DNA from 3 places in the Bradyrhizobium sp. T-1 genome. Region 2 is predicted to be linked to each of the others. Evidence: predicted binding sites of a transcription regulator. Region 2 holds the regulator's gene; each other region holds the start of a gene.

Region 1 (7,094 bases), on a different replicon from region 2:
AGTTTGAGCATCACACGCCGCGCGCCATGGTCGAGCGCCGCGAACGTGGACATGATCTTTTTTTTCGCCGCCTAGCGAGCGCAATCGATCAGGTAAGCGACGACTATGATGTCGTGGTGATCGACTGCCCACCTCAGCTCGGCTACCTGACGATGGGCGCTTTGAATGCGGCGACGGCGATGCTGGTGACAATCCACCCGCAGATGGTCGATGTCGCATCGATGAGCCAATTCCTTCTGATGACGTCGGATTTGATGTCCGTCATCGAGGAGGCGGGCGGCCGCCTCGATCACGATTTCATCCGCTATGTGATCACGCGCCATGATCCGAATGACGTGCCTGAGGCTCAGATCGTTGCGCTGCTGCGCAATCTGTTCCGCGAAAACGTGCTGCAAGCGACAGCCTGGAAATCCACTGCGATCTCCAATGCTGGCCTGACAAAACAATCGCTCTATGAGCTTGACCGCGGATCCGTCGGACGCGGCGCCTATGACAGGGCGGTTGAATCTGTCGATGCTATCAATGCGGAGATCGTGCAGCTGCTGAAGAAGGTGTGGGGACGATGAGCAAGCGCACGGATGCTATCAGGGGGCTTTTTACTGCCGCACCTCAGACGAGTCCGTTGTCAGCTGACAACACAGCACCAGCGCCGCTGGCGCGGGTGTCGTCAGGTGCTGTGCGCTCGCTGAAGGAATCTTTCTCAGAAGTTGAGAAGGAGAATCAGGAGCTTCGGGACAAGCTCACATCTGGCGCGACGATCGTAGAGATCGATCCCGGTCTGATAGATCCCTCGCCCGTGTCTGATCGTTTTCGCGACGACGACACGGCTTCTTACGAACTTCTCAAGCAATCGATTTCGCAGATCGGCCAGGAGGTTCCTGTCCTCGTCCGCAAGCATCCGACAATGCCGGGACGATATCAGAGCGCTTATGGTCATCGCCGGGTGCGTGCCGCGCGCGAGCTGGGTATTGCCGTCAAAGCGATCCTAAAACCGCTCTCCGACGAAGCCCTCGTCGTGGCACAAGGCCTTGAGAACGCGCCGCGGGAGGATTTGAGCTTCATCGAGCGCGCGATGTTCGCAATGCGCATCGAAGATGCCGGGCACAAGCGCGCAGTCGTTCAAGACGCGCTCGCAGTCGATAGGGCCGAAGCGTCAAAACTGATTGCGGTTGCGAGATCCATTCCGCCCGACATTATCGATGCTATTGGCAAGGCCCCAAAGGTTGGCCGCGGGCGATGGCAGAGCTTTGCTGATCTCTTGGCGGATGCGTCGGTGATCGACCGCGTAAGGGCGGCGATCGGGGACGACAAGTTCGCCGGCCGTGAGTCAGACGACAGATTTCTGACGGTGTTCTCGGCCGCGAATAAACCTGCTGCAACTCGCCAATTCGCGCGATCGTCTGCTGTGCTCGCCTCAGATGGACAGCGCATCGCTCAGGTCCGTCAGGGCGATCGAGAACTCAAGTTGACCATCGACAAGAAGGTCCCGGCGTTGTTCGCGGACTTTCTTATCACCCAGCTTCCGAACCTGTTCGAGACGTTTTGCAAATCGGACAGATCCGAGGAGACCACCGGGGCTTAGCCGCCTCATGAACAACCGCGAACCAGGAGCAGCACGGCAAAAGAAAAAAGGCCCCCGCAACGTCACCGTCCCGGAAGCCTCTCTTCGTAGTTTGGCGACTAAAGAGAATCACTTCCGCGCACCATAGTCAAGAGTCTTGTGAGAGACGGCGCCGTTTCGGCGAGCAGATTTTCTTTGCCCGCATAAGGCAAAGACATGCAATCACGTGCCCCAACGACGCCCTTTGGGCGGCGCTCGTTGAAGCTTGCCCATGTGGCAACACAAGTCGCAGTATCGACCAGGCCATCGGAAAAGATCGTCCATAAATGGAAGATCTTTCAGGCCATCTGCATCGCAAGGCCGCGCCTCGGTATCTCTGAGCGTGCGCTGACGGTGCTGGATGCTCTGCTCAGCTTTCATCCCGAGACTACGCTCACGGGTGAGGGTGACCTCATCGTGTTTCCGTCAAACAATCAGCTGACGCTGCGAGCTCACGGCATGCCGGTGTCCACGTTGCGGCGTCATCTCGCTGTGCTTGTCGACGCCGGGCTCATCGTTCGCAGGGATAGTCCGAACGGCAAGCGCTACGCTCGCAAAGGCAGCGGCGGTGACATCGAGCGCGCCTTTGGCTTTGACTTGTCGCCACTCGTCGTTCGCGCCGAAGAGTTCGAGAGGCTGGCTGAGGAAATCAAAGCGGAGGCTCGTGCTATCAAACATGCGCGCGAGCGCATCACACTCTGCCGTCGTGACATCGCCAAGATGATTGCAACGGGCATCGAGGAAAACGTGCCGACCCACAGGGAATGGAAGGGGCCGGCTGATTGGGACGAGGTGCATCGGGCATTCCGTTCGATCGTCGAGACGATTCCACGCCGGGCGACCTGCCAAGAACTTGAGGCGATCGCCGACGAACTATCGCAGCTTGCCGACGACGTCCTCAATCTGCTGGAAACTCACGTCCAAGCAGCAAATATGAGCGCCAATGAGTCCCATACTGAGCGTCACTTACAGAATTCAAACCCAAACACTCTTACTGAACTTGAACCTAGCCTCCAAGAAGGCAGGGCGGCGAGTACCGAGCCGCAACCACAACCGGCGCGATTTGCGGAAGGCTCCTATCCTTTGGGTATGGTCTTGAGCGCATGTCCAGACATCGTCGACTACGCCAAGGGAGGGATTTCAAACTGGCGCGATTTCATTGCGACTGCGGCGGTCGTTCGATCCATGCTTGGCATCAGTCCCAGCGCGTGGGAGGAGGCGCAGAGCGTCATGGGGGAGACTCAGGCTGCAATTGTGGTCGGCTGCATCCTGCAGCGAGGGGAGGTCATCCGTTCAGCCGGCGGATATCTGCGGGGGCTGACGCGAAAAGCCGAGGCCGGCGAATTCTCGCTCGGGCCAATCCTAATGGCGCAGATCAACTCACGACTGCACGAAAAACGAAGGGCCTAACGGCTAGTCTAGGTAAGTGTCTCTTGGGCCCAGCGGCTCGGGCCGTCGCAGGTTTGATGTTGAGGTTCAATTTGAAGAGGTCTTGGCTAACGGACTGGGCGCGAAGGCGACAGCACCTCAAGAAACGTCAGGCCAACATTGCGTACGGGCTAATGAGCGGTGACACCCACAGATTAGATCGTATGCGCCGTCGTTTTGCAACGACCTCAAGGCGCCTGATTCGTTCGCCGCAGCGCAGCAATTATCCGCCGCCAATTAAGCCCTTCGAATCTGTCTTGGCCTTGCATCGCTGTCTTTACGTCATGGCGCGCAGCCACGGCTGGCGCCATGGCGTCGACCACCGCCGGTACGAACTGCGGAACGTCCGCTTTTGTTGCCGGCGCCAGGTAAACACCTGTTGCGGTATCAGCCCGTGTCGTCGGGCATCTCGTCGCCGCCAGCGCCCACGAGTTTTGGCCGAGTGATATGCCTCGATAATGCTGCGCCGCGCTCGAGCATAGCTCTATAAGCCGCGCGACCATGCGTCCGCGAGTCTAAACGAAATGCTCAGGTCCGAGAATTATAAGGCTAACGTTTCTCATCTGCGACCTGCCGTGTGGGTAAACAAAAACCTGATCTGACGATCAGCCAAGGCACGAAGGCAATGCGCAACGGAACCAATCGTGCCGGCCGTTTAGACGGTCCACGCCTAAAAAAGGGTAACCCCGGCATTGCTGCCAGGGTTTGTGCTGTTGGATTTTGCTCAGCGAGATCCCGGATCGGCGGTACACCGCTTGCGCGCTGCACCGCGTCCGGGACGACTCGTCGTTAGAAGTCCATGCCGCCCATGCCGCCGGCGGGGGGCATCGCGGGGCCGGCAGCGGCCTTCTTCGGCAGCTCGGCGACCATGGCTTCGGTGGTGATCAGGAGCGCTGCAACGGAGGCTGCGTTCTGGATCGCGGTGCGGACCACCTTGGTCGGGTCGATGATGCCTTTGGAGACCAGGTTGCCGTATTCGCCGGTCTGGCTGTCGAAGCCGTAGGCGTACTGGTCCTTCTCCAGGATCTTGCCGATGATCACCGAGCCGTCTTCACCGGCGTTGATCGCGATCTGGCGAGCGGGAGCCGACAGCGCCTTGCGCACGATCTCGACGCCGGTCTTCTGGTCGTCGTTCTTGGTGCGCAGGCCCTTGAGCTGCTCGGAGGCACGGAGCAGGGCGACGCCGCCGCCCGGGACGATGCCTTCCTCGACAGCCGCGCGGGTCGCATGCATCGCGTCATCAACGCGATCCTTGCGCTCCTTCACCTCGACCTCGGTCGCGCCGCCGACGCGGATCACCGCGACGCCGCCTGCGAGCTTGGCAAGACGCTCCTGGAGCTTCTCACGGTCGTAGTCCGAGGTGGTCTCCTCGATCTGCGCCTTGATCTGGGCCACGCGCGCCTCGATGTCGGCCTTCTTGCCGGCGCCATTGACGATCGTGGTGTTCTCCTTGTCGATCATCACCTTCTTGGCGCGACCGAGCATGTTGAGCGTGACGTTCTCGAGCTTGATGCCGAGATCTTCCGAGATCGCCTGGCCGCCGATCAGGATCGCGATGTCCTGCAGCATGGCCTTGCGGCGATCGCCGAAGCCCGGAGCCTTGACGGCCGCGACCTTCAGGCCGCCGCGCAGACGGTTCACAACAAGCGTGGCCAAGGCCTCGCCTTCGACGTCCTCGGCGACGATGACCAGCGGCTTGCCGGTCTGCACCACGGCCTCGAGCAGCGGCAGCAGCTCGTTCAGCGAGGAGAGCTTCTTCTCGTTGATGAGGATGTAGGCGTCGTCCATCTCAACGCGCATCTTGTCGGCGTTGGTGACGAAGTAGGGCGAGATGTAGCCGCGGTCGAACTGCATGCCCTCGACGACGTCGAGCTCGGTCTCGAGCGACTTGGCTTCCTCGACGGTGATGACACCCTCGTTGCCGACCTTCTTCATGGCGTCGGAGAGGAACTTGCCGATCTCCTGGTCGCCGTTGGCCGAGATGGTGCCGACCTGGGCGATCTCGTCGTTCGAGGTGACCTTCTTGGAGTTCTTCTGGAGGTCTGCAACCACAGCCTCGACCGCGAGGTCGATACCGCGCTTGAGGTCCATCGGGTTCATGCCGGCGGCGACCGACTTGGCGCCTTCCTTCACGATCGCCTGGGCCAGCACGGTGGCGGTGGTGGTGCCGTCGCCGGCCGCGTCAGCGGACTTCGAGGCGACTTCGCGCACCATCTGGGCGCCCATGTTCTCGAACTTGTCGTCGAGCTCGATCTCCTTGGCGACGGTGACGCCGTCCTTGGTGATGCGGGGAGCGCCGAACGACTTGTCGAGCACGACGTTGCGGCCCTTCGGACCGAGCGTGACCTTCACCGCGTTGGCGAGGACGTCGACGCCGCGCAGCATCTTGTCGCGCGCTTCAACCGAGAATTTGACTTCTTTGGCTGCCATCTGGAATTTTCCTTAAGGTGTTTGACTGGAGGGAGGAGGGAGGCTCTTAAGCCGCCTTCTTCTTGGACTCGGCGACCTCGAGAACGCCCATCACGTCGCTCTCCTTCATGATCAGCAGGTCCTGGCCGTCGATCTTGACCTCGGTGCCGGACCACTTGCCGAACAGCACGCGGTCGCCGACCTTCAGGTCGATCGGGATCAGCTTGCCAGCTTCGTCGCGGCCACCGGGGCCGACGGCGACGACTTCGCCCTGGGAGGGCTTTTCCTTGGCAGTGTCGGGAATGATGATGCCGCCAGCGGTCTTCTCTTCTGCGTCGATGCGCTTGACCACGACGCGGTCGTGAAGCGGACGGAATTTCATGCAGTCCTCCTAATATTTGCACGAGTTGAGACTTCAACCTTGTGAGCAATCGATGCCTACGAGTGCTAGCGCAGACGCAGCTGAAATAGGACGGGGCTTCTACAGGAGCAAGAGCTTCCAGCAAAAAATCACACTCAGAAGTCGTCTCTGCCAGAATCATTTATCGTAGCTAACTGGCCCGGCCGCTATTAGCGCAGTGTGAGGTTGCCCTGCTCGGCCGAGGTCTGCACGATTTCGCGGCGGATGCTCTTGGCCTGGAAGAACGCTCAGACATTGGTGCGCTCGAGAGTCTTAGTAGTTGCTAAAGCCATTCTTGGTCTCATTGACTGCTCGGATACGGCTCCGGCCGAAACGAACCCTAGCGCTGATGAACGCGCGACGTAACAGGAGTTCGCCGGGCTTGCTTCAGTGGACGGAATTCTCATCGAGTTAGCCGCGACATCCGCAACAGCCAAGGAGTGTGAACAGGTTCGGGATGCCGTCTCGTTCTAGGCAAGCCGATCTTGAAAAATAGCGCCTTTTTTCATCTCGCTCCATCGCTAACCTTGGCAGTTGACCGGAGCTGGATGAAAGCGGCCAGGGGCCGGCGGCGACCTCTTCAAGGAGCTGAACGAAACGCCCGCGCGGGAGAACTGAATCAAGACGAGATCAGCGCTCACGCAAAGTTCAATCGCGCTTCGTCCGCCCTTCTTCCGCGGTGATGCTGATGATCGTATACGCATGCTTCTCGCGTCTTATATTGCGACGAGATGGGCTTCCGGGGAGGCAACGAGATGCAACGCCCCCGGTTTCACCGCATCTTCTTCAGACCGCTCGCGAAGAGTGGGGGCGGCACACGACTGGATCGGGGGATACGCCGAGTCCGCCCCCGCATCACCTTGAGAGGATTGGTGACGCGAGTTTGAAGGTAGCAAACAAGGCGATAGCGTAGCTACTGCAACTATCTCACACCAGGATGGCTCGCATGAGGGTTGAATCGGCCGTGGCGATAGGTTGTATGCTGTTGGGTCCTCGGGTGTCCCGGCTGTGCGGAGAGAAGAAATGCCGATTGTCACGACAGCGAGCGCAAGTGACGGACAAAGAACATTGCAGACAAGACGAAAGATGTGGTTCGGAGCCTAACATCCATCAGCAACAATGCTTCGATTTTCGCCGTTAGTCGCCCCGCTCAACGCGGTCTTCAATCTCGATAGTGCGTCAGACTGACCTCTTTTTGCGCTCTGATCTTCCCCCGAGAAAGCGGACGGGTTTAAGCGGCTTTTAGCTCCATCTCGA
Region 2 (11,670 bases):
GTCCAGACCATAGGCGAGCGCCGCCGCAGTCGGCTCGTTGATGATGCGCAGCACTTCGAGGCCCGCGATCTTGCCGGCGTCCTTGGTGGCCTGGCGCTGGGCGTCGTTGAAGTAGGCGGGAACGGTGATGACCGCCTGGTCGACCTTCTGGCCGAGATGGGCTTCCGCGGTCTCCTTCATCTTCTGCAGGATGAAAGCGGAGACCTGCGAGGGCGAATAGGTCTGGCCGTCGGCCTCGACCCAGGCGTCGCCGTTGGAAGCCTTCACGATCTTGTACGGAACGAGCTTCTTGTCCTTCTCGACCATCGGGTCGTCGTAGCGGCGGCCGATGAGGCGCTTCACTGCGAAGAACGTACGCTCTGGATTGGTCACGGCCTGGCGCTTGGCGGGCTGGCCGACGAGGCGCTCACCGTCGTCCGTCACGGCGACGATCGAAGGCGTCGTGCGCATGCCTTCGGAATTCTCGATAACTTTGGCGTTCTTGCCATCCATCACGGCGACGCACGAATTCGTGGTGCCGAGGTCGATCCCAATGACCTTTCCCATGGTCCTGATATCCTTCTTTTTGCGGCAGGTTGGCTGGGCCCAGAAGGCACCCGAACCGAAACCCCCTAAGATCAAACATCCGCGATATTGCGATGATTGAGGCTCATATAGGAGGGGGGGAGGGGGCCGCAAGGACCGAACGCAAGTTTCGGCCGTGAAAACATTGGGTTTTGGAAGATCCTATCCGGGCTTCACCGTACTTGCGGGTGAGGATTTATTAACAGGTTCGGCTATCTGCCCGTCCGACCAACGTGATCCGGCCCACCCTGTTGCCGGCGCGGCAAACCCGTTAAAAGGCTGACCGGCCGGACAGCCTCGTCAAGGGGCTGCTTCGCGCGACAAAGCGGCCCGGTGGACGACCATCGAACGGCCTCAATGTGAACCAAACAGAGTGCCCATGAAGCTGACCCGCCCCCTCGCCGCGCTCGCTCTTCTCGTTGTCTCCGCCTTTCCGGCGCTTGCGGCCGACGCCGTCTACCCGCCCGGCCTGCGCCTCGGCATGGTGCCGCTGGTCGGCCTCAGCAAGGCCAAGACCTTCCCGGGCTTCGAGAACGAGGACGGCAGCGTCAAGGTGCTGATCACCGAGCTGCCGCCGGCGGCCTATAACGAGGTCGTCAGTGCCTTCAACACCAATCCAGCCGGCGCCAACGGCATCAAGCCGGACAAGATCGAGACACCCGCGGGCCTTGCCTATTTTACCACCGAAAGCGGCAAAGCCGGCGACGCGCCGGTGAAGCGCTATTCGATGATCGTGCCGGGCACCGGCTTCTCCGGCTATGTCGCGGTGCAGGTCCCCGAGAACGCCTCGAAGATCTACACCGACGAGGCGGTGCGGCAGATGTTTGCGACCGCCACCATCCGCAAGGAGGTGTCGGCGGACGAGCAGATCGGGCTGTTGCCGTTCAAGATCACCGATCTGGCTGGCTTCAAGGACGTCCGTACGCTGGTGCCGGGCGCGAGCATCATCCTGGCCGACGGCAACGAGAGCTCGGGCTACGAATCGAAGCCGTTCATGATCCTCGGCCTGATCGGCGCGACCCCGCAGCAGACCGACGACCGCGCCCGCTTCGCCCAGGAAGCTGCGATGCAAATCCCCGGCGTGCGCGAGTCCCGCGTCACCATGTCCGAGCCGATCCGTATCAACGGCCAGCCGGGCTTTGAGACCCGGATCGACGGCATCAGCGGCAAGGACAAGACCGCGGTGACGGTGGTGCAGTGGATCCGCTTCGGCGGCGGCACCTCGCTGCGCATCATCGCCAGCGCGCCACGCGACCAATGGTCGGACGCCTTCACCCGTTTCCGCGCCGTGCGCGACGGCATCCAGCCGAAGGGCTAAGGCGCGCTCGTCCAGCAAACTCGGTGTTGTCCCGGCGAAGGCCGGGACCCATAATCACAGGGAGTGGTTGCAGGACGAACTGGTAACTCCGAAGCCTCGCAAAACCATTGCTGCGGCGTATGGGTCCCGGCCTTCGCCGGACGACGAGAAATTGGCAGCCCAACCTCTCACCAAACCCGGCTGCATTTTCAGGCTTTCGTTCGTACACGAACGGAACTAGGCTTCCCTCCATTGGATCAACTTGAGACTATCCTGGAGGGAGGCGGACAATGCTCGATCGACGACAAATCTTGGCGGCCCTGGGGACCACGGCGCTCGCGAGCTTCGCTCCATCGGCGCTTTTCGCAGCGGCTTCGATCAAACCGGACGACACATCCGCATTGCTCGTGATCGACGTGCAGAACTGCTTTCTGCCGGGCGGCAGCCTCGCGGTGAAGGAAGGCGAGCAGGTCGTGCCCGTGATCAACAAGATGGCGAAGGCGTTCTCGAACGTGGTGATGACGCAGGACTGGCACACGCCCGGCCACGTCTCGTTCGCGTCAGTGCACTCAGGCAAGAAGCCGTTTGAAACGATCGACCTGCCTTACGGCAAGCAGGTGCTGTGGCCCGACCATTGCGTGCAGGGCACCGACGGCGCCTCGCTCTCGAAGGACCTTTCGATCCCGCAGGCCGAGCTCATCATCCGCAAGGGTTTTCACAAGGACGTCGACAGCTATTCGGCGTTTCTCGAAGCCGACGGCAAGACGTCGACGGGACTTGCCGGCTATCTCAAAGGACGCAAGATCAAGCGCGTCTTCGTTGCGGGTCTCGCCACCGACTTCTGCGTCGCCTGGACCGCGCTCGATGCCCGCAAGGCGGGCTTTGAGGTCTATGTCGTGGAAGACGCCTGCCGCGGCATCGACAATCAGGGCTCGCTCGCAAAGGCCTGGGCCGACATGGCCAAGGCCGGCGTGAAGCGGATTCAGTCTGCGGATATCGCGGTCAGCGCGTAAGACTCTTGCGCAGTCATTCCGGGGCGGCTCGCAGAGCCGAACCCGGAATGACGCCAAAGCTCAGTTCGCTTCGTTGTTGTTGGCCGCGGGCGCGGGCTTTGCACCGCCCTTGGCGACACCGACCAGCGCCGGGCGCAGCACGCGCTCGCCGATGGTGTAGCCGGCCTGCATGACCTGCACGACGGTGCCTGCAGGCACCGACGCATCGGGCACTTCGTACATCGCCTGCTGGAAGTTCGGGTCGAACTTCTGGCCCTGCGGATCGAACTTCTTCACGCCGTGCTTTTCCAGCGCGTTGAGCAGCGAGCGCTCGGTGAGCTCGACGCCCTCGATCAGAGCAGTCAGGCCGGGATCGGCGGCGGCACGAGCGTCGGCCGGAACGGCATCGAGCGCGCGCTGAAGATTGTCGGCGATGTCGAGCACGTCGCGGGCAAAGCCGGTGACGCCGTAGAGCTTGGAGTCAGCGACTTCCTTCGCGGTGCGCTTGCGCAAGTTCTCCATCTCGGCCAGCGTCCGCAGCATGCGGTCGCGCGCTTCGGCGGCTTCCTTCTGCAGCAGCTCGACCGAGCCGGGCTCGGGATCGTCGGGCATGATGTAGGGTTTCGACACCACGGGCTCGCCGGTCGGCGCGGCCGTGTCTTCGGGTTGCCGGGTTGGATCGGTCATCGGCTGCTTCTCAAACTCGTCTCAAGGGGAGGTTTTCTGGCCCGGATATCGTGCTTCGGGCGCTGAAAATCAAGCGCCCGTGATCGGCTCAAATGCCGGTCAGCCCCCCAACAGGCGGCTGACGATGCGGGCGGCGTAGTCCACGGTCGGGATCACACGGGCATAATTCAGCCGTGTCGGCCCGATTACACCCAAGACGCCGACGATACGGCCGGCGGCATCCCGATAGGGCGAGATGATGGTGGAGGAGCCCGACAGCGAAAACAGCTTGTTCTCGCTGCCGATGAAGATCCGCACGCCTTCGGCAGTTTCGGCGCGCCCCAGCAGGTCGATCACGCCACGTTTCGTCTCGAGATCGTCGAACAGCAGGCGAACGCGCTCCAAATCCTCCAGCGCGTGCAGATCTTCCAGCAGATTGGCGTGGCCGCGAACGATGAGCTGACGGTCCTCGTTCTCGCCGCCGGACCAGCTCGCAATCCCGGCCGAGATGACCTTTTGCGCCAGTTGGTCGAGCTCGGCGCGGGCCTCGCCGAGCGCGGTTTCCAGCTCGAGCCGCGCCTCGGCGAGCGTCCGGCCGCGAATCCGCGCATTGAGGAAATTGCCGGCTTCCGTAATGGCGGACGAGGGAACTCCCGGCGGCAGCGTCAGCACGCGGTTTTCGACCTGGCCATCCTCGCCGACCAGGATGACCAGCGCCTTCTCGGGTTCCAACCGGACGAATTCGATGTGCTTCAGCCGCGCATTGGACTTTGGCGTCAGCACCACGGCGGCGGCGCGGGTCAGGCCCGACAGCCGCGTCAGCGCCTGGTCCAGCGCCGCCTCGACCGATTGCGCATGGCCGACGGTGGCGAGCTGGCTCTGGATCGACTGCCGCTCGGCCTCGTTGAGGTCGCCGACCTGCATCAGGGCGTCGACGAAGAAACGCAGGCCAAGTTCCGTCGGAAGCCGGCCGGCTGAGGTATGGGGGGCATAGATCAGGCCGAGCTGTTCCAGATCGGCCATGACATTGCGGACCGAAGCCGGGGACAGCGGCATCGCGATCAGGCGCGAGATGTTGCGCGAGCCGACCGGCTCGCCGGTCGCCAGATAGCTTTCGACAATTTGACGAAAGATGTCGCGGGAACGCTCGTTGAGCTGGGCGAGGCCTGCGCGCGGCGCGATCAGATGGATCGGATCGTGATGGGCCACAGACGGTAACTCCTCTCAGATGCTCATAATTTGTCCATCCGGGACGGTTCTGACAAGCGTGGCGTTTGCGGGGTGGAAAACCGGGGCTGAAAGCGGCCTTGATGTTCCCCCTTGCCGCTCACCCTCACCCCACCTACAAGCACCGCGAACAGCCCTTTTCCGTGAGTTTTGGAGGATTCCCATGCGGCCAAGCCGCCGTGCGCCCGACGAATTGCGCCCCGTGACGCTTGAGCGTGGCGTGGTCAAATATGCGGAAGGCTCCTGCCTCGTGAAATTCGGCGACACCCATGTGCTGGTCACCGCCACGCTGGAAGAACGCCTGCCGCCCTGGCTCAAGGGCCAGGGCCGCGGCTGGGTCACTGCCGAATACGGCATGCTGCCGCGTGCGACCTCGGAACGCACCCGCCGCGAAGCTGCGGCCGGCAAGCAAAGCGGCCGCACCGTCGAAATCCAGCGCCTGATCGGCCGCTCACTTCGCACCATCGTCGATCTCGAAGCGCTCGGTGAGCGTCAGATCACGGTCGATTGCGACGTCCTCCAGGCCGACGGCGGCACCCGCACCGCCTCGATCACCGGCGCCTGGGTCGCGCTCGCCGATTGCATCGCCTGGATGAAGGCGCGCAACATGATCAAGGCCAACGTGATGCGCGACAACGTCGCCGCGATCTCCTGCGGCATCTATCAGGGCAAGCCGGTGCTGGATCTCGACTATGCCGAGGATTCGGAAGCCGAGACCGACGCCAATTTCGTCATGACCGGCGACGGTCGCATCGTCGAGGTGCAGGGCACCGCGGAGCGCGAGCCGTTCACACAGGACGAGTTCCTGGCGCTGATGGCACTGGCGCAGAAAGGCATCGCGCGGCTCGTGGACTTGCAGAAACTGGCTGTCGCGTAGTCAATAGGCCCATGCACCGCCGAATCACCGGAAAGCTCGTCATCGCCACCCACAATCCCGGCAAGCTCGCCGAGATGAAGGAGCTGCTCGCGCCTCACGGCATCGAGGTGGTGTCGGCCGGTGAGCTCGGCTTGGGCGAGCCGGACGAGACCGGCAACGATTTCCGCAGCAATGCCGCGATCAAGGCGATCGCGGCGGCGCAGGCAACCGGCCTTCCGTCCTTCGCCGATGATTCCGGTATCGTGGTCGATGCGCTCGACGGCGCGCCCGGCATCTACAGCGCGCGCTGGGCCGGCCCCTCCAAGGATTTCGCTGCGGCGATGGCGCAGATCGAGCGCCTGCTGCAGGAGCGTGGTGCCACCACGCCGGATCGCCGAAAAGCGCATTTCGTCTCCGCGCTCTGCGTCGCCTGGCCCGATCATCATCTCGAAGAGGTCGAGGCGCGTGTCGACGGCACACTGGTCTGGCCGCCGCGCGGCACCGCCGGCTTCGGTTACGATCCGATGTTTTTGCCCGACGCTCACAAGCGCACTTTCGGCGAGATGGAAAGCATCGAGAAGCACGGCCTGCCGCCGCTTGGCCTTGGCCTGTCGCATCGCGCCCGCGCATTCGTGAAACTGGCGGAGATCTGCCTTGAGCCGCGCTAAAGCGTTTTCAAGCGAAGTGGACACCGGTTCGCGCCAGGAAAACGCGTCAAAACAAGAGTCTGCAGCCTTTGGCGTCTACGTGCACTGGCCGTTCTGCCTGTCGAAGTGCCCCTATTGCGACTTCAACAGCCATGTCCGCCACGCCGCGATCGACGAGGCGCGCTTTGCCTCCGCCTTCGCGCGCGAGATCGAAACGACCGCGCAGCGCTCGCCCGGCCGCGAGGTCACGTCGATCTTTCTCGGCGGCGGCACGCCATCGCTGATGCAGCCTGCAACCGTCGGCGCCGTGCTCGACGCGATCGGCAAGCACTGGACTGTCGCAGGCGATGTCGAGGTGACGCTGGAGGCAAACCCGACCAGCGTCGAAGCCACGCGCTTTGCCGGCTATCGCGCCGCCGGCGTCAACCGCGTCTCGCTTGGCGTGCAGGCGCTGGACGATGCCTCGCTGAAAGCCTTGGGCCGCATGCATAGCGCGCGCGAGGCGCTCGATGCGGTTGCCATCGCGCGCCGCTCGTTCGACCGTTATTCGTTCGACCTGATCTACGCCCGCCCCGACCAGACACCGGCGATGTGGGCCGATGAGCTGCGTCTCGCCATCGATGAAGCCGCCGAGCATCTGTCGCTCTATCAGCTGACCATCGAGGAAGGCACGCCGTTCTTCGGCCTGCACCAGGCCGGCAAACTGAAAACGCCGGACGAAGCGGTCGCGCGTGCGCTCTACGACGTGACGCAGGAGACCTGCGACAAGCTTGGCTTGCCCGCCTACGAGATTTCCAACCACGCGCGTCGCGGCGCCGAGTGCCGGCACAATCTGGTGTACTGGCGCGGCGACGAATATGCCGGCATCGGCCCCGGCGCGCATGGCCGCCTCGACATCGACGGCGTGCGTCATGCCACCGCCACCGAAAAGCGTCCGGAAGCCTGGCTGCTGCGGGTCGAGACGAATGGTGACGGCATCGTCACCGACGATCTCCTCAACAGCGAAGAACGCGCCGACGAATTTTTGCTGATGGGATTGCGCTTGGCCGAAGGCATCGACCCCGCGCGCTACATGGCGCTCGCCGGCCGCCCGCTCGACCCCGGCCGCATCGCGCTGCTGCGTGAGGAAGGCGCGATCACGGTCGATGCAACGGGCCGCTTGCGCGTGACCAGCAGCGGATTCCCGGTGTTGGATGCGGTGGTCGCGGATCTCGCGGCGTAACGAGATCTCGTAGGGTGGGTTAGCCGAGGGCGTAACCCACCTTGCTTCCACATGCGCGGAACGAAGTGGTGGGTTGCGCTTCGCTAACCCACCCTGCGACTACGGCACCGTTGTCCTGAACTACGCCCCAAAGCTCTTCGGCGAGCCCGCAACGGCAACACCACCGCCGGTCGTCACCTTCATCACCGCGAGCCCACGTTCATTGGTGCCATCGGCGCGGAAGCGGAACAGGCCGTCGATGCCGGCGAAGCCGGAAGGGTTGGTGAGCACGTCGGACGAGAAGCGCGTGGTGCCCTGCGTGCGCGCGAGCGCGGCGACGAGCGCCACCGCGTCATAAGCCAGCGTCGCGGTCCGGATCGGATCGGCGCCATATTTGGTGCGGTAGCGGCCGGAGAACGCGCGGAAGCCGGCGGGATCCGGCGCGGCATAGAGACCGCCTTGCAAGGCGGGACTGGCATAGACGCGCGGATTGTCCCACAGGCCGGTGCCAAGCAGCTGGATGTTGCGCAAATTCGCGCCCGCGGCGGTCATCGCATCGGCCACCGCGACGACGGCGTCGCCGTCATCGGCAATGAACAGCGCATCCGCGCTGCCGAGCTGCTGCGCCACGCTGCGCGCCGGCGTGGCGCGATCGGCACCGTATTTCTCGAACGCGACGATGCGGCCGCCGCGCCGCGGCACGGCCGCCTTCACCGCGGCTTCGACGACATTGCCATAGGCATTGTCGGGCACGAGCACCGCGTCGGAGCGTTTTCCGATGCTGGCCGAATATTCGATGATGCGATTGACGTCGGACTCCGGCAGGAAGCTCAACAGATAGACCCCGCGGCCCGCGATGCTCGAATCGGTCGAGAACGCCATCACCGGGATGCCGCGCGTGCGCGCGACCTGGGCCACGGCCGGCACCGATTGCGCAAACAGCGGCCCCAAAATGATCTCGGCGCCTTCGTCGATCGCCTGCTGCGCGCCGGCTTGCGCGCCCTGCGGGCTGCCATTGTCGTCCTTGATCAAGAGCTGGATGTTCGGATTCTGGAACTCGGCCAGTGCCATCTCGGCAGCGTTGCGCATGGATTGCGCGGCCAGGCCGGCATTGCCCGCGGCCGAGAGCGGCAGGATCACGCCAACCTTCACGCCACCGGTGCCGGCGGTGGTCGCCTGCTGCGGCGGACCGGCCGGCTGAGCCGGAGGCGAGGAGCTGGAGAACGGGCTGGAAAACTGGCTGAGGCTCTGCTGCACGCCGGCGCAGGCCGAGAGCAGGGGCGTGCCGATCAGCAGGCCAAGCGCGCTCCGCCGGGTCGCTCCCGACAAACGGGGCCCCGGAACGGAAGACTTCGGATCGCGCGGGCCCAGCATGGCAGCTTCTCTTCTGACCGGTCGCGAGCGGCCAGTCACAACATTCATTGCCGCGACAGAAGCCGCGGATTCGGGCATATTGTCGGCAAATAGTTAACCAAAACAAAAGGATAATGACCGCCTAATGCGGCTGCCCTTATGCTCTGGCTGGCTGTTCGCCCTCCGTCATCCAACATCAAAGCGGGGTTTCCGCCGCGAATATGGCGCTGACACTTCGTCCTTTAGCGAATGTGATGCCGCATGGATCACATTCCAGTTCTTCCTCACCCCAGTTTCGTATCCTGCCGGCACGATCTTTTTCGAAGGACTGGTTCCCAGCCCCGGAGATCATGCCTAAGTTCGATTCATTATGCGCGCAAAGCCGGCCCCGATAAATACGACTGAAGCTACGGATGCCGCCCCCCGCGGTTTCTCCATCGACGCCCACCGGCTCACGGCGCCGAAGCCGGCGGCCGGCCTCTATCTGGTCGCCACCCCCATCGGCAATCTCGGCGACATCACGCTGCGCGCGCTGCAAACGCTGGCCGGGGTCGACGTGATCGCCTGCGAGGACACCAGGATCACGCGGCGCCTGACCGAGCGCTACGCCATTACCGCACAGCTCAAGCAGTATCATGAGCACAATGCCGAGGCCGCGCGGCCGAAGATCCTGGAGGCGCTTGCGGCCGGCGGCTCGGTCGCGCTGGTGTCGGATGCCGGCACGCCGCTGATCTCCGATCCCGGTTACAAGCTGGTGCGCGAGGTCTGCGCGGCCGGCCATGCGGTCTATGCGCTGCCGGGGCCATCCTCGGTGCTGGCAGCACTCTCGGTCGCGGCCCTGCCGACCGACCGCTTCTTCTTCGAGGGCTTCCTGCCGGCGAAATCCGCCGCGCGGCGGTCGCGCCTCACTGAACTTGCCCGCATCGATGCGACGCTGGTGATGTTCGAATCCGGCAACCGCATCCAGAATACGCTTGCCGATCTCGCGGAGATCATGGGCACGCGCGACGCCGCGATTTGCCGCGAGCTGACCAAACTGCACGAGGAGATTTCCCGCGCAACGCTGGACGAACTGGCACGCGAAGCAGAAGCACTGGAAACGCGCGGCGAATTCGTGCTGGTGATCGCTCCGCCGGCGGCGGATGCCGACGTGCTGACATCGGATGCGCTCGACGATCTCTTGCGCGAGCAGCTCGCCACGCACAGCGTCAAGGACGCCGTCGCGCACGCGGTCGGGCTCTCGGGGCGGCCCCGACGCGAGGTCTATGCCCGCGCGCTCGAGCTCGCAAAAGATCTGCGGGGCGGCGATGGCGAAGACTGAGGATGCTCCGGGATCCAAACCGGAACCGAAGATCGCCTCGCCCGAGCGTATCGCCGCGTTCCGCACCGGCATCTCGGCCGAGAGCCGCGCCGCTGCTTATCTCATGGCCAAGGGCTACCGCATCCTGGCCAAACGCTACCGCACCCCACATGGCGAGATCGACCTCGTGGCGCGCCGCCGCAACCTGATCGCCTTCGTCGAGGTCAAGGCGCGCGCCAGCCTCGATGACGCCGCCTATGCAGTGACGCCGCGCCAGCAGCAGCGCATCATCGACGCCGCCCAGGGCTGGCTCGTAGCGCATCCCGAGCATGCGGAATTCGAACTGCGATTCGACGCCATGCTGATTGCGCCGCGCTCGCTTCCGCGCCATGTGTTGGCGGCATTCGACGCCTCGACCTGAAAGGCAGACCATGAAACTGAACGTCGCCGTCCAGATGGACCCCATCGCCCGCATCAACATCAAGGGCGATTCCACCTTTGCGCTGCTTCTGGAGGCGCAGAAGCGCGGCCACAGCCTGTCCTATTATACGCCCGACAGGCTCTCGATGGTCGGCGAGGAGATCGTTGCGCCCGTGCAGCTTCTGACCGTGCGCGACGAGGCCGGGGATCACTTCACCCTCGGCGAGCCCAAGCGCGAGGCGCTGAACGGCTTTGACGTGGTGCTGCTGCGCCAGGACCCGCCGTTCGATCTCGCCTACATCACCTCGACGCATCTGCTCGAGCGCATTCACCCGAAGACGCTCGTCGTCAACGATCCCGCGTCGGTGCGCAATGCACCGGAAAAGCTGTTCGTGATGAACTTTCCGCAGCTGATGCCGCCGACCCTGATCTCGCGCGATCTCGATGAGATCAACGCGTTCCGCGACAAGTACGGTGCCGTGGTGATGAAGCCGCTGCACGGCCATGGCGGCGCCGCAGTGTTCCGCGTGATGCCGCAGGACATGAATTTCGGCTCGCTGTACGACATGTTCTCGGTCACTTTCAAGGAAGCCTGGGTGATCCAGCAATTCATCCCCGAGGTGAAGCACGGCGACAAGCGCATCATCCTGGTGAACGGCGAGTTCGCAGGCGCCGTGAACCGCGTGCCTGCCGCCGACGACCTCCGCTCCAACATGGTGCGCGGCGGCGCCGCGCAGGAGACCGAGCTCACGCCACGCGAGCGCGAGATCTGCGCAACCGTCGGCCCCGCGCTGCGTGAGCGCGGCCTGTTGTTCGTCGGCATCGACGTCATCAACGGCAACCTCACCGAGATCAACGTCACATCGCCGACCGGCATCCGCGCCATCGCGCGGCTCGGCGGTCCCGATGTTGCGGCAAAGGTCTGGGATGTCATCGAGCAGAAGCGGGTGAAGTAACCGCCGCCTCGTGGCCCGGATGGAGCGCAGCGAAATCCGGGCTCCGCATCCGTAGCCTTGCTCGACTGTTCTAGCTGTAAAATTCCCGGGCGCGTCGGACCGTGTCGGACGGATAGAGCCCGAATGCCGTGCGGTCCGACGCCGCAAACCGACCCATATGCGTAAAGCCCCATTTCAGCGCGACTTCGCTG
Region 3 (11,670 bases), 1.0 Mb from region 2:
GCCCAGCACGTGGATCCTGCCGCTCTCCATCATCGCCACCTTCCTCGTGTGGAAGGCATCGAGCGTCGAGCGGTGGCCGATCGAGACGATGGTGGCCTGCGGCAGCTTGTCCGTCAGCAGCCGGTAGAGCCTGGCCTCGGACGGTTCGTCGAGCGATGCGGTGGCCTCGTCGAGAAACAGATAGTCCGGCGCATGCAGCAGCGCGCGCGCGAGTCCCAGCCGCTGCTGCTCGCCAAGCGACAGCATCCGGTTCCAATGGCCGTCCTCGCCGAGGCGTTCGGCGAGGTCAGGCAGGCCGACGGCGATCACCGCGTCGCGGATTTGGGTTCGCTGGAATGCGCCGGGGGCTGCGGGATAAATCACGGCGTCACCCAGCGCACCGACCGGGAAATAGGGGCGCTGGGGCAGCATCATCAGCTTCGCCTGCGCGGGGACGACGATGGTGCCGGTGCCGAACGGCCAGATGCCGGCGATGGCGCGAAACAGTGTCGACTTGCCGGAGCCGGACGGACCGGTCACGAGCACGCGTTCCGGCGCCTGGATGGCGAAGCCGTCGGCTGCGACCAGCGGCGTGCCGTTGGGGAGATACACGCAGAGCTTCTCGAGGCCGATATTGCGGCTACCGCCCGACGCCTTGAGCTCGATCGTCGCCTCATGCGCCGACAGGTTTGCCGCCGTCGCGACCGACATCTCGAAGCCGTCGAGACGGGCGACGATGGCACGCCATTCCGCGATCGATCGATAGGCCGTGACGAAGAAGGACAGCGCATCCTGCACCTGGCCAAAGGCCGAGCCGGTCTGCATCATGTCGCCGAGCTGGATGCTTTTGGCAAAATAGGCGGGCGCGACCACGACATAGGGAAAGATCGTTGCAGCCTGACCGTAACTCGCGGTGAAGGCGGTGAGCCGCTTGGTCCGGCTCATGATCGCATACCAGTTGCCGATGACGAAGCCGAAGCGCTGCAGGAGATGACCTCGCTCCGCGCTCTCCCCTCTCAACAGAGCAATTTGCTCGGAATTTTCGCGGACTCGGATCAGGTTGAAGCGGAAGTCGGCCTCGTAGCGCTGCTTCTCGAAATAGAGATTGATGAGCGGCGCGCCGATCCAGTGCGTCAGGGCTGTGCCCAGCAGCGCGTAGGCCAGCGCACACCAGACCAGAAAACCGGGAACGACGATGTCAGTGCCGTAAATGTGCAGGGGCGCCTTGTTCGATAGACCCCAGAGGATGACGATGAACGACGCCAGCGTCACGATCGACGACAGCAGACCGAGGCCGAGCACAAGGGTCTGCTCGACGAAATTCGTGACGTCCTCGGTCAGACGCTGGTCCGGGTTATCGGCGGCGTCGCCCTTCAACTGCATGCGGTAATGCGTGGCGCCGTCGAGCCATTCGCCGAGATAGTGTTGCGTCAACCATCGCCGCCAGCGGATCTGCAGCCATTGGTTCAGGTAAAGCTTGTAGACGGCCACCGCCACGTAGGTGAAAGCAAGGCCGAGGAAGATCCAGACCTGCATGACGAACTCATTCAGATCGTAGGCCTGGAGCGCACTGTAGAACCGGTTCTGCCACTGATTGAGCAGCACATTGATTGCGACGAGCGCCAGCTCCAGTGCAACGACGATGCCGAGCAGGCCGCGGCCGGCCCATTTGTCCTCCGATCGGAAATAGGGGGCGGCGATTCGCCAGACGGTCGCGAGCGTGGCGCGGATGTTCTTCACAGAGCGGGATCTCCTGCAGGGGCTGTGCGCAAATGCCTCGAGCCAAACCGTTGAGGCAAGGACGGAAATGAGCGCGCTTAGACTAAAGTCGCAAGGGGTGCAATTTGCGTTGGCTTGTCGCAGCTTGCAACCCTAGCATGGCCTCAGCGGCGCGGGGTGGGGGCCCTCGGGATTTCGCGAGCTTGTGAGCGGACGGGAACCGCTGCATTCGCGAGGAATTCGCGTCCAGCTCGGGGGTTATGCTTCAGCGTCAAGCAGGATCGGCTGTCCACGCGGGCCGCCTGCCACACACATGCGTGGGGGAGGAAGACCATGTGGAATCAAATCTACGATCCGCTGCACAGCCCTGTGCTGTCGACGATTGCGGCGGCGGTACCCGTCGTCACGCTGCTCGTGCTGATCGCGAGCGGCCGCGTGAAGGCGCACATCGCGGCGATCATCGCGGTGATCCTGACCAACCTGATCGCGATCTTCATCTTCACCATGCCGGCAAACATGTCGATTCGCGCCTCTGCGCTCGGCGTCGTCGCCGGCTTCTTCCCGATCGGCTGGATCGTGTTGAACGTTATCTTCCTTTATCAGATCACGGTCGCAACCGGTCAATTCGAGTTATTGAAGCGTGCGGTCGGCGGCGTGACGGAGGATCGGCGCCTGCAGCTGTTGCTGATTGCGTTCTCCTTTGGTGCGTTCTTTGAAGGCGCCTCCGGCTTCGGCACGCCGGTTGCCATCACGGGCTCCGTCCTGATCGGGCTTGGCTTCTCGCCGCTCGCGGCTTCCGGTCTGTCGCTGATCGCCAACACGGCGCCGGTTGCTTATGGTGCGCTCGGCACGCCAATCCAGGGCCTTGCTTCCGTCACCGGGCTCGATCCCTACATCCTCGGCGCGATGGTCGGACGGCAATTGCCGTTCTTCTCGCTGATTGTGCCGTTCTGGGTTGTGTGGGCATTCGCGGGCTGGAAGGGCATGAAGGACGTCTGGCCGGCGATCCTCGTCACCGGCGTGTCGTTCGCGGTCCCGCAATACGTGATCTCGAACCACATCAACCCCTGGATCGTCGATATCGGCGCATCGCTGATCTCGATGGGGGCGCTGATCTTGTTCCTGAAGGTCTGGCAACCGAAGCAGCTCTGGCTGTCGCCGGCGCTGCGAGGCAGGGACGAATCGGCCGCGACCATGGCCAAGCCGGCGTCGATGGACAGAACCCCGCTCACGCAACGCGAGCTCTGGACCGCCTTGCTGCCGTGGATCATCGTCTGCGTCGTCATGTTGATCTGGGGCAACGGTGCGTTCAAGACCTGGGCGAACTCGATCTTCACCGTGAACTATCCGGTTCCGGAGCTGCACAACATGATCAACAAGGTCCCGCCGGTGGCGGCGAAGCCGACGCCCGAGGGCGCCGTGTTCGCATTCACCTATCTGTCGTTCACCGGCACGGGCATGCTGATCGCGGCAATCATTTCCGCGGCTTTGGCCGGTTTTTCGCCGGCGAGGATGCTTGTGGAATATGGCCGCACCATCCGGCTGTGCGCGATCTCGCTGATCACGATCTCGGCGATGCTCGCAATCGGCACGTTGACGCGGCTCTCCGGCGTCGACGCGACGCTCGGTCTCGCGTTCGCTGCAACCGGCGTGCTCTATCCCTTCTTCGGCACGTTGCTCGGCTGGTTGGGGGTGGCGTTGACGGGGTCGGATACCGCCTCGAACATTCTGTTCGGCAATCTCCAGAAGATCACCTCCGAGCAGATCGGCCTGTCGCCGGTCCTGATGGCGGCGGCGAACTCCTCGGGCGGCGTGATGGGCAAGATGATCGATGCGCAATCGATCGTGGTCGCCTCCACGGCCACCAATTGGTACGGCCACGAAGGCACGATCCTGCGCTTCGTGTTCTGGCATTCGATCGTGCTGGCCTGCCTCGTCGGTGTGCTAGTGACGTTGCAAGCCTATGTCTATCCGTTCACGGCCCTCGTGCTGAAGTAGCAGGCGCCGCCCGGCCTCGACGCAAATCCCCGCGGGATCGTCCCGCGGGGATTTTTGTGTCTTGAACCGACGAACCTTCTCAAAGGCCTCGTCGTCTTATAGAAGACCCGGCAAATCGGGTCGGTCGAGAGGTCTCATGGTGTCGTTGAAGCAGATGGTGTGTGCCGCGGCCGCGTTGCTTGTGATGTCCGCCGTCGCGCGTGCGGAAGAGGGCTTTCCCTTCGGCACCGAGATGACGCTGGAGGCAGTGCCGCAGCCGGGCTCGAAGCGCATCCCGAACCTCGAGATCGGTGGCAATGGCGAGGTCGTGCTCGAGCTCTGGTGCAAGGGCGGCAAGGGCCAGTTCTCGGTCGCCGGCAACACCGTGATCTTCGTCCCGGGCCAGATTCAGGATCGTTCCTGTCCGCCGGCAAAGGCCCAGGCTGATGATGATCTCGTCGCAGCGCTTGCCGCCGTCGAGACCTGGAAGCGGCAGGGCGATGTGCTCACGCTGGTCGGCCCGAAGACGCTGCGCTTCCGCGAGAATGGGAATTGACGCGTCAGCGTCATTCCGGGGCGCGCGAAGCGCGAACCCGGAATTTGGGGATTGCTGCGCGAAATTCTCTGGTGCGCGATTGCGCACCAGAGTTCGACGCTGGCGCGTCGTCCCGGAATGACCTCGTCACTTCCAAATCGACTTGTCGGCGTCCCAGCGCTGGCCCTTCAGCTCCTTGGCGAGCGCCTCGATCGAGCCATTGTCGTCGGGCTGGTCGCCTTCCTCGTCGGCAGTCGCCTCATCCGACACGTTGAGCTTTGCACCGCTGCTCTCGTCGGCCGTTGAGGTCGAGGGGCTGCCGATCCAGACCATCAATTTGTCTGATGTCCCCGGCTTGTCGGCGGAGACGAGGCCCGAAACCTCGATCGTATCGGTGAGCTCGAGCGCCGGGAAATCCTGGTTCGGCCGCTTGAACACGAGCTTGAGCTTGCCGGTGGCGGGGTTGAAGCTCTGCGAGACCGGCTTCGCCGCAAGCGTCTTGCTCAGCACGCCGGCGATTGCGCTGGCGAGCTTGTCGCGGTTGATCTTGTCGCCGTCGCGCCAATCGGCGGCGGGGAGGCGGATGGTGCGGTCCATCTCGGCGAGCCCCGCGGTCCAGCCTGCGGCCGTGACGCCCGGCATCGCCTTGAATTTCGCCAGCAACGCGGCCGCGCGCTCCGGATCGACCGACATGTTGATGGTCTGCTCGCCGGCGCGCAGCGCATCGCAGCCCACGGAGAGACTTGCCAGCGTCACCTCGACATCCTGGCCCTTGAGGCTCTTCAGGAAGTCGGTCGCGGCATCGAGCTTGACCTTGACCGCGATTGCCTCCGGCGAGACTTCGGTGAAATCCTTCGGTTGCGGCGTGATGCCGTCGTCGGTGGTCTGGTTGTCCAGGAATTCCTTCTCGCTGAGATCGGCATTGTCAGGCGAGGTCACTTCGGTCACGGCCTGGCCGATGCCGATCTGGCCGCGGAACTCGAAGGTGTCGCCGGTGGGCTTGCGCGTGAGCTTGACGGTGACAGGCGCCTTCGCGCCGAGGCTCGAGGTCGTGCCGGTCAGCGTCTGACCGGAGACCTGGAGATTGACCACGAAGCGGTCCTTGCGGTCGGAGTTCTTGGCGACGGGGTAGCAGACGTCGAGCACGGCCGTGGTGACCGTCTTGCCCTGCCGCGTCTCCTTGAGAATCACGTCGGCATTGCCGTCCATCAGCCCGTCGATCGAGGTGAAATAGCGCGTCTCGGTGCCGCCGGGCGCCGTGGCCTTCGGCGACAGCTTCATTTGGGCTGAGGCGACCTCGGGCGAAGCTGCAAGCAGAGCGGCCAAAAGAGCTGTCGAGCAAACCAGAAGCGGGCGCATTGACGAAATCCTCGAACGAATGGAATCGGGCGCCACCGTAGTGGGTTTTGGCCGCCGGTTGAATCGGAAAGCGCCAGCCATGATCGGCAAAAAAGAAGGCCGCCCGGAGGCGGCCTTCGCAACACTGTCAGGTGAGGACGGGCTTAGAAGCCGCCCATGCCGCCGCCGGCCGGCATGGCAGGCGAAGCTTCCTTCTTCGGCATCTCGGCGACCATCGCCTCGGTGGTCACCAGCAGGCCGGCCACGGAGGAAGCGTCCTGCAGCGCGGTGCGCACCACCTTGGCGGGGTCGATGATGCCCTTCTCGATCATGTCGACATAGTCCTCGGTCTGGGCGTCGAAGCCGAAGGTCTCGGACTTGTTCTCGAGGATCTTGCCGACCACGATCGAGCCCTCGACGCCGGCATTCTCCGAAATCTGGCGGATCGGAGCTTCCAGCGCCTTCAGCACAATGTTGATGCCAGCCTGGACGTCGGCATTGGCGTTGGTGAGACGGCCGACTGCCTTCTTGGCACGCAGCAGCGTGACGCCGCCGCCGGGGACGATGCCTTCCTGCACCGCGGCGCGGGTGGCGTTGAGCGCGTCCTCGACGCGGTCCTTCTTCTCCTTGACCTCGATCTCGGTCGCGCCGCCGACGCGGATCACCGCGACGCCGCCGGCGAGCTTGGCCAGACGCTCCTGGAGCTTCTCACGGTCGTAGTCCGAGGTGGTCTCCTCGATCTGGGCCTTGATCTGGCCGACGCGGGCCTCGATCTCGGGCTTCTTGCCGGCGCCCTTGACGATCGTGGTGTTCTCCTTGTCGATCACCACTTTGCCGGCGCGTCCCAGCATCTTCACCGTGACGTTCTCGAGCTTCATGCCGAGGTCTTCGGAGATCAGCTGGCCTCCGGTGAGGATCGCGAGGTCTTCCAGCATCGCCTTGCGGCGATCACCGAAGCCCGGCGCCTTGACGGCGGCAACCTTGAGGCCGCCACGCAGGCGGTTGACGACCAGGGTCGCCAGCGCCTCGCCCTCGACGTCCTCGGCGATGATGACAAGCGGCTTGCCCGACTGCACCACGGCTTCGAGCACCGGCAGCATGGCCTGCAGGCCGGACAGCTTCTTCTCGTGCAGGAGGATGTAGGCATCCTCGAGCTCGGCGGTCATCTTCTCCGGGTTGGTGACGAAGTAGGGGCTGAGATAGCCGCGGTCGAACTTCATGCCCTCGACGATGTCCACCTCGGTGTCGAGCGACTTGTTCTCCTCGACGGTGATGACGCCCTCGTTGCCGACCTTCTGCATCGCCTGGGCGATCATCTTGCCGATGGCGGCGTCGCCGTTGGCCGAGATGGTGCCGACCTGGGCGACCTCGGAGGAGGCGGCGACCGGCTTGGCGCGCTTCTCGATGTCCTTGACGACGGCGATAACCGCGGTGTCGATGCCGCGCTTGAGGTCCATCGGGTTCATGCCGGCGGCAACCGCCTTGGCGCCTTCGCGCACGATGGCCTGGGCCAGCACGGTCGCGGTGGTGGTGCCGTCGCCGGCGAGGTCGTTGGTCTTGGAGGCGACCTCACGCACCATCTGGGCGCCCATGTTCTCGAACTTGTCCTCGAGCTCGATCTCCTTGGCGACGGTGACGCCGTCCTTGGTGATGCGGGGCGCGCCGAACGACTTCTCGATGACGACGTTACGGCCCTTCGGACCGAGCGTCACCTTGACGGCGTTGGCGAGAATGTCGACGCCGCGCAGCATGCGATCGCGCGCGTCTCCGGAAAACTTGACGTCCTTGGCAGCCATGGTCTGCAATCCCTCGTGTTTCGTGATGTGTCGTGTCTTGTGCTGTGCGGCGGAATGATGGATGCCCGGACCTCATGATCCGGGCATGGCATTCAGCGGCCGTTCAGGCGTCCGGCCTTAGGCCATCACGCCCATGATGTCCGACTCCTTCATGATCAGGAGCTCTTCGTTGTCGATCTTGACCTCGGTGCCCGACCACTTGCCGAACAGCACGCGGTCGCCGACCTTGAGGTCGATCGGGATCAGCTTGCCAGCCTCGTCGCGGCCGCCCGGGCCGACGGCGACGACTTCGCCCTGGGACGGCTTTTCCTTGGCGGTGTCGGGGATGATGATGCCGCCCTTGGTCTTTTCCTCGGCGTCGATACGTTTGACCACGACACGGTCATGCAGCGGACGAAATTTGGACTTAGCCATGACGTTTCCCTTTGGAAGCTCGCTTTTCCGAAAGCAGCGGAAGTGGGTGAGGGCAGCGCTGCCGTCCACCCTCTTTCCGAGGATCGAACGGCGCACTTAGCAATCGGTCTTTCCGAGTGCTAATAGTGCGCAGGGGATATGGCTTGGCTGCGATCCTGTCAAGCAAAGGTGGTTAAGCGATTGGTGAGGCGGATATAGGATGGTGGCACTGGAAACTCGTTCGGGGCGAAGGCGTATATCAAGACGTCATTGCTCTGGCTGCGGTTTTGCGCTTGGCTGCGGGAGGGATGCGGCCATGGTCTTGTTCGGGGGAATGCCATGATCAGTTCAGCTCACGCACGCACGCTTGCCAATCTGGCGGCGGCCTCTTGCCTTGCGCTGCTGCTCGGCGCTTGCGGCGGCGGCATGAGCCTGCCGTCCTTCTCCTCGTCCCAGCCGGCGCCCGAGGCCGAGCCCGGCGTCGCGCCGGAAATGCCGGCCTCGATCCGCGCCGACGAGATCGTCGGCCGCTGGGGCCTCGCCTCGTTCCAGAACCCGGCCGACCGCGCCCGCACCGAAGCGGCTGCACGAGCCCAGTGCAAGAACCCCTACGTGATCGGCGCCGGTTCCTCCGGCGGTGTGATCATGCATCTCGCCGACCAGGCCACGCCGCAGGAACTGCGGCTGAAGGGCTCGCCAGGCGGCAAGAACTATATCGGTCCCTCCGGCCCGACGCCGGGTGAGCAGGACCGCGAGATCGTCTCCTTCGACGGCCGCGTCATGATCACCCGCTTCGTCGACAAGGACGCCGCCACCCGCTACGGCAACATGGTCTACGTCCGCTGCGCACCGAGGGCGTGATTTCTCACTCCCGTCATTCCGGGGCGATGCGAAGCATCGGACCCCGGAATCTCGAGATTCCGGGTTCGGTCCTGCGGACCGCCCCGGAATGACGAATAGGCGCAAAAAAACGAAAAACGCCGGCTTGCGCCGGCGTTTTGCTTGTCTCTCTGCCGCGTCCGCTCAGTCGAACAGCGCGTCGATGTCGTCCTGCGAGGCATGGCCGACGTCGCCGGCGAGCTTCGGTCCGTTTAAAAGCTTGTCGTCCTCGCTGCGGGTGTCGACCTGCGCCGGTGCGTGGGACTTGATCGCGTCGACGCCGCCCCAAATCTCCATCATCGAATTGATGTGCTGCTCGATGAACTTCATCGTGGTCATGACCTTGCTGATGCGCTGGCCGGTCAGGTCCTGGAAGTTGCAGGCTTCGAAGATCGAGATGACGCGTTCCTGGATGTCGTCGGCGAGCCGCTTCTGCTGGTCTGCCGATTGCACCTTGGACATCGCGCTGGCCGCCTGGTCGATCGATTCGGCCGCTTCGAGAATTTGCTGGGTCGCCTGCTCGGTGCCGCCGACCACCGCGCCGAGCTCGCCATTGACCTTGGCCATCTCGCCGCCGTCGAAGCTCTTGCCGTGCAGGGTCGCGATCTCGCGCTTGGTGCGGTCGATGGCATCGTGGATGAGGTCGAGCTCGACCTTCAGCTTCTCGCACTGCTCGATCTGGGCCCGATAGGTATCGAGCATCGTGCGCGCTTCGGAAAGCTCGTGGGCTGTGGAGGCGTCGATCGCGGCCATGGCTGCGCTACCGGACAAGGGCACGCTGCCTTTCGCCATCTGCGCGCGGATCGCACGCAGCTCTGCCATGATCTCGCTGTGCATCGGGCCTGCCTCTTCAGTTACGTCAAGAATTGGCATCTCGCCGCCGGCGATATCCTCGACACGAAAACGTTTGCGGTGAACAGCCATCAGGATACTCCCCCCACCTCATTCACGCGTCTTTGTAGGCAGAAGCAATTTAACACGAGGTTCACAGCCGGAACTGAGAAACGGCCGCGCGCGACGGCATGCAAACGGGCGATTAACCATGAGGCTCGCGCCTTCACCGAAAATAAACGCTGATCGCCGAATTGGCCCGCTGCTCGCGACGTGGTGAATCGAAACGCCCGATCCGTTTACCAAACGAAACGGAGTTTGCTCTTTATTGACCACGTCGAGGACGCGGGAATCCCCCAGCGCGTTCGGCGGCGAATGCAACTAGACGAAACAGTACAGAGTACGTCGATGTTCAAGAAAATGTCTGTCGCGCTGCTCGGCAGCGCTTGCGCCTTCATTGTCGGCGCCGATCGCGCCGCAGCTTTCGACAATACGGTGCCGAACGATCCGCCCGCGGTGCTCTACCAGCCGCGGGGCGTCCCGGCCCCCGTGCGCGTTGCTTCCAATGCCAACATGGGCGGCGGCTTCATCGAGTTCCTGTTCGGCGACGGACCTGGCCGCGGCCCGGCCTATGCGCCGCAGCAGCCGATCTATCAGCAGCAGCCGGCTTATGCCGATCCGCGCCGCCTGCCGCCGATGGGCGAGCCGCAGATGCAGGGCGGATATCAGCAAGGCGCAAGCTACCAGCAGGAGGCGGTCGATCCGCGGCAGCGCCCGTTCGATCCGAAATTCGAGAAGCAACTTGTTGACTATAGCGGCAAGGAAAGTGCCGGCACGATCGTGGTCGATTCCAGCAACAAGTTCCTCTATCTCGTCGAGGGCAACGGCCGGGCGATGCGTTACGGCATCGGCGTCGGACGCGAGGGCTTCACCTGGGCCGGCGTGAAGTCGATCACGGCCAAGCGCGAATGGCCGGATTGGACGCCGCCGGCGGAAATGCTCGCCCGCCGTCCCGATCTGCCGCGGCACATGGAGGGCGGTCCGGAAAATCCGCTCGGCGCGCGCGCGATGTATCTGGGCTCCACGCTCTACCGCATCCACGGCTCCAACGAGCCCTGGACCATCGGCACCAACGTCTCCTCCGGTTGCATCCGCATGCGCAACGAGGACGTCATCGACCTCTACGGCCGCGTCAATGTCGGCACCAAGGTCGTGGTGATGTGATCCTCGGATCCTCCAAATGACAACGGCCGCCTTCCGGGCGGCCGTTTTTGCTTGGCGCTGAGAATGGCCTTACGCGTTGTCGCTGCCGCCGTCGTCTCCGCCGCCGAAGTCGCTGTCGTCGGCCATGTCCATATTGTCGTTGTCGTTGTTGTCATAGTTCTGATCGTCATTGTCCCGATCGTTCGACGCCTGGTCGAAGAAGCCCTGACGGGAATCCCGGTTCGATCCGATGTCGTTGAGGCCGGCATCGCGGGCGAGCGAGCTGCCGGACTGGTCGCCAGCCCACGGGCTGCGGTCGCCCAGGGCATTGGTGTCGCCGAAAGCCTGATGCGATCCGCCGCCCATCATGCCGCGGATGCTGGAGAGCAGCAGCGAGCCGCCGACCACACCGGCGGCGGCTGCCGCCGCGGTGCCCAGGAACGACCCGCCGCCACCGCCGATCGGTGGGGCGCCGTAGCCCTGACCATAACCTTGGCCTTGCCCGTAAGCCTGACCATAAGGCGGCTGGCCGTAACCCGGCTGGGCCTGCTGCATTGCCTGGCCGCTGTTCCAGACCGGCCGGGAGTCACGCGGAGGCACGTTCGGAACCGAGCCTCGTGATTGGCTCGAGCCGAACAGCGTGTCGCGCATGGTGTCGAGGAAGCCGCCGGATTGCTGCTGCTCGGGCGCATGGGCCGCTTCAAGCTCCTGGATGCGATTATGTGCGCGCTTCAGCGCTTCGTCCTGCAACAGCGTGGTCTGCACCAGCGCATAGACGGCGCCGGGTGCCTTGCGTAAGCCGTCCGAAATCGCGGCGATCGCGTCGGGATCGCGCGGTGCATTTTCCAGTTTCGAAAGCCGGTCGAAAAGCTCGTCGACGAGCTGGCGTTCCTGCGGCGTCATGGTCTGTCTCCCTCGCGCAAAACAAGCGCAAGCGGGATGTAGGGTTCCAATGTGGCCCCAACAGTGGCGGCTGGATTAAATTTCGGTATGCGACAGACTGCCTCGCGCCCTGACTTT

What was found. Region 2 encodes HrcA, which represses chaperone genes, less so after heat shock. Its sites were predicted from a motif close to GTTAGCACTCNCNNNNNGNGAGTGCTAAC; they were not measured.
Region 1: ACWAT4_RS39325 (co-chaperone GroES) is a predicted target of HrcA. The motif match lies at 5,861-5,889, and genes of this name have one in related genera.
Region 3: ACWAT4_RS35365 (co-chaperone GroES) is a predicted target of HrcA. The motif match lies at 7,854-7,882, and genes of this name have one in related genera.

What each region holds. Positions count from the first base shown of each region.
Region 1 is NZ_JBSGOX010000002.1:647-7,740, forward strand. Features, by position in the region: gene repA (plasmid partitioning protein RepA) at 1-566, shown strand, start outside; gene repB (plasmid partitioning protein RepB) at 563-1,582, shown strand; gene repC (plasmid replication protein RepC) at 1,778-3,010, shown strand; gene groL (chaperonin GroEL) at 3,818-5,458, opposite strand; gene ACWAT4_RS39325 (co-chaperone GroES) at 5,505-5,819, opposite strand; gene ACWAT4_RS39330 (IS3 family transposase) at 7,069-7,094, opposite strand, start outside.
Region 2 is NZ_CM132115.1:178,031-189,700, forward strand. Features, by position in the region: gene dnaK (molecular chaperone DnaK) at 1-546, opposite strand, end outside; gene ACWAT4_RS00835 (hypothetical protein) at 944-1,882, shown strand; gene pncA (bifunctional nicotinamidase/pyrazinamidase) at 2,152-2,874, shown strand; gene grpE (nucleotide exchange factor GrpE) at 2,935-3,540, opposite strand; gene hrcA (heat-inducible transcriptional repressor HrcA) at 3,640-4,728, opposite strand; gene rph (ribonuclease PH) at 4,910-5,623, shown strand; gene rdgB (RdgB/HAM1 family non-canonical purine NTP pyrophosphatase) at 5,635-6,270, shown strand; gene hemW (radical SAM family heme chaperone HemW) at 6,287-7,471, shown strand; gene ACWAT4_RS00870 (penicillin-binding protein activator) at 7,592-8,824, opposite strand; gene rsmI (16S rRNA (cytidine(1402)-2'-O)-methyltransferase) at 9,174-10,124, shown strand; gene ACWAT4_RS00880 (YraN family protein) at 10,111-10,524, shown strand; gene gshB (glutathione synthase) at 10,535-11,479, shown strand; partial or broken gene ACWAT4_RS00890 (AraC family transcriptional regulator) at 11,550-11,670, opposite strand, start outside.
Region 3 is NZ_CM132115.1:7,386,860-7,398,529, reverse strand. Features, by position in the region: gene ACWAT4_RS35390 (ABC transporter ATP-binding protein/permease) at 1-1,719, opposite strand, end outside; gene ACWAT4_RS35385 (L-lactate permease) at 2,032-3,696, shown strand; gene ACWAT4_RS35380 (META domain-containing protein) at 3,833-4,231, shown strand; gene ACWAT4_RS35375 (hypothetical protein) at 4,358-5,569, opposite strand; gene groL (chaperonin GroEL) at 5,713-7,344, opposite strand; gene ACWAT4_RS35365 (co-chaperone GroES) at 7,462-7,758, opposite strand; gene ACWAT4_RS35360 (hypothetical protein) at 8,077-8,598, shown strand; gene ACWAT4_RS35355 (protein phosphatase CheZ) at 8,761-9,540, opposite strand; gene ACWAT4_RS35350 (L,D-transpeptidase) at 9,856-10,671, shown strand; gene ACWAT4_RS35345 (DUF2076 domain-containing protein) at 10,741-11,553, opposite strand.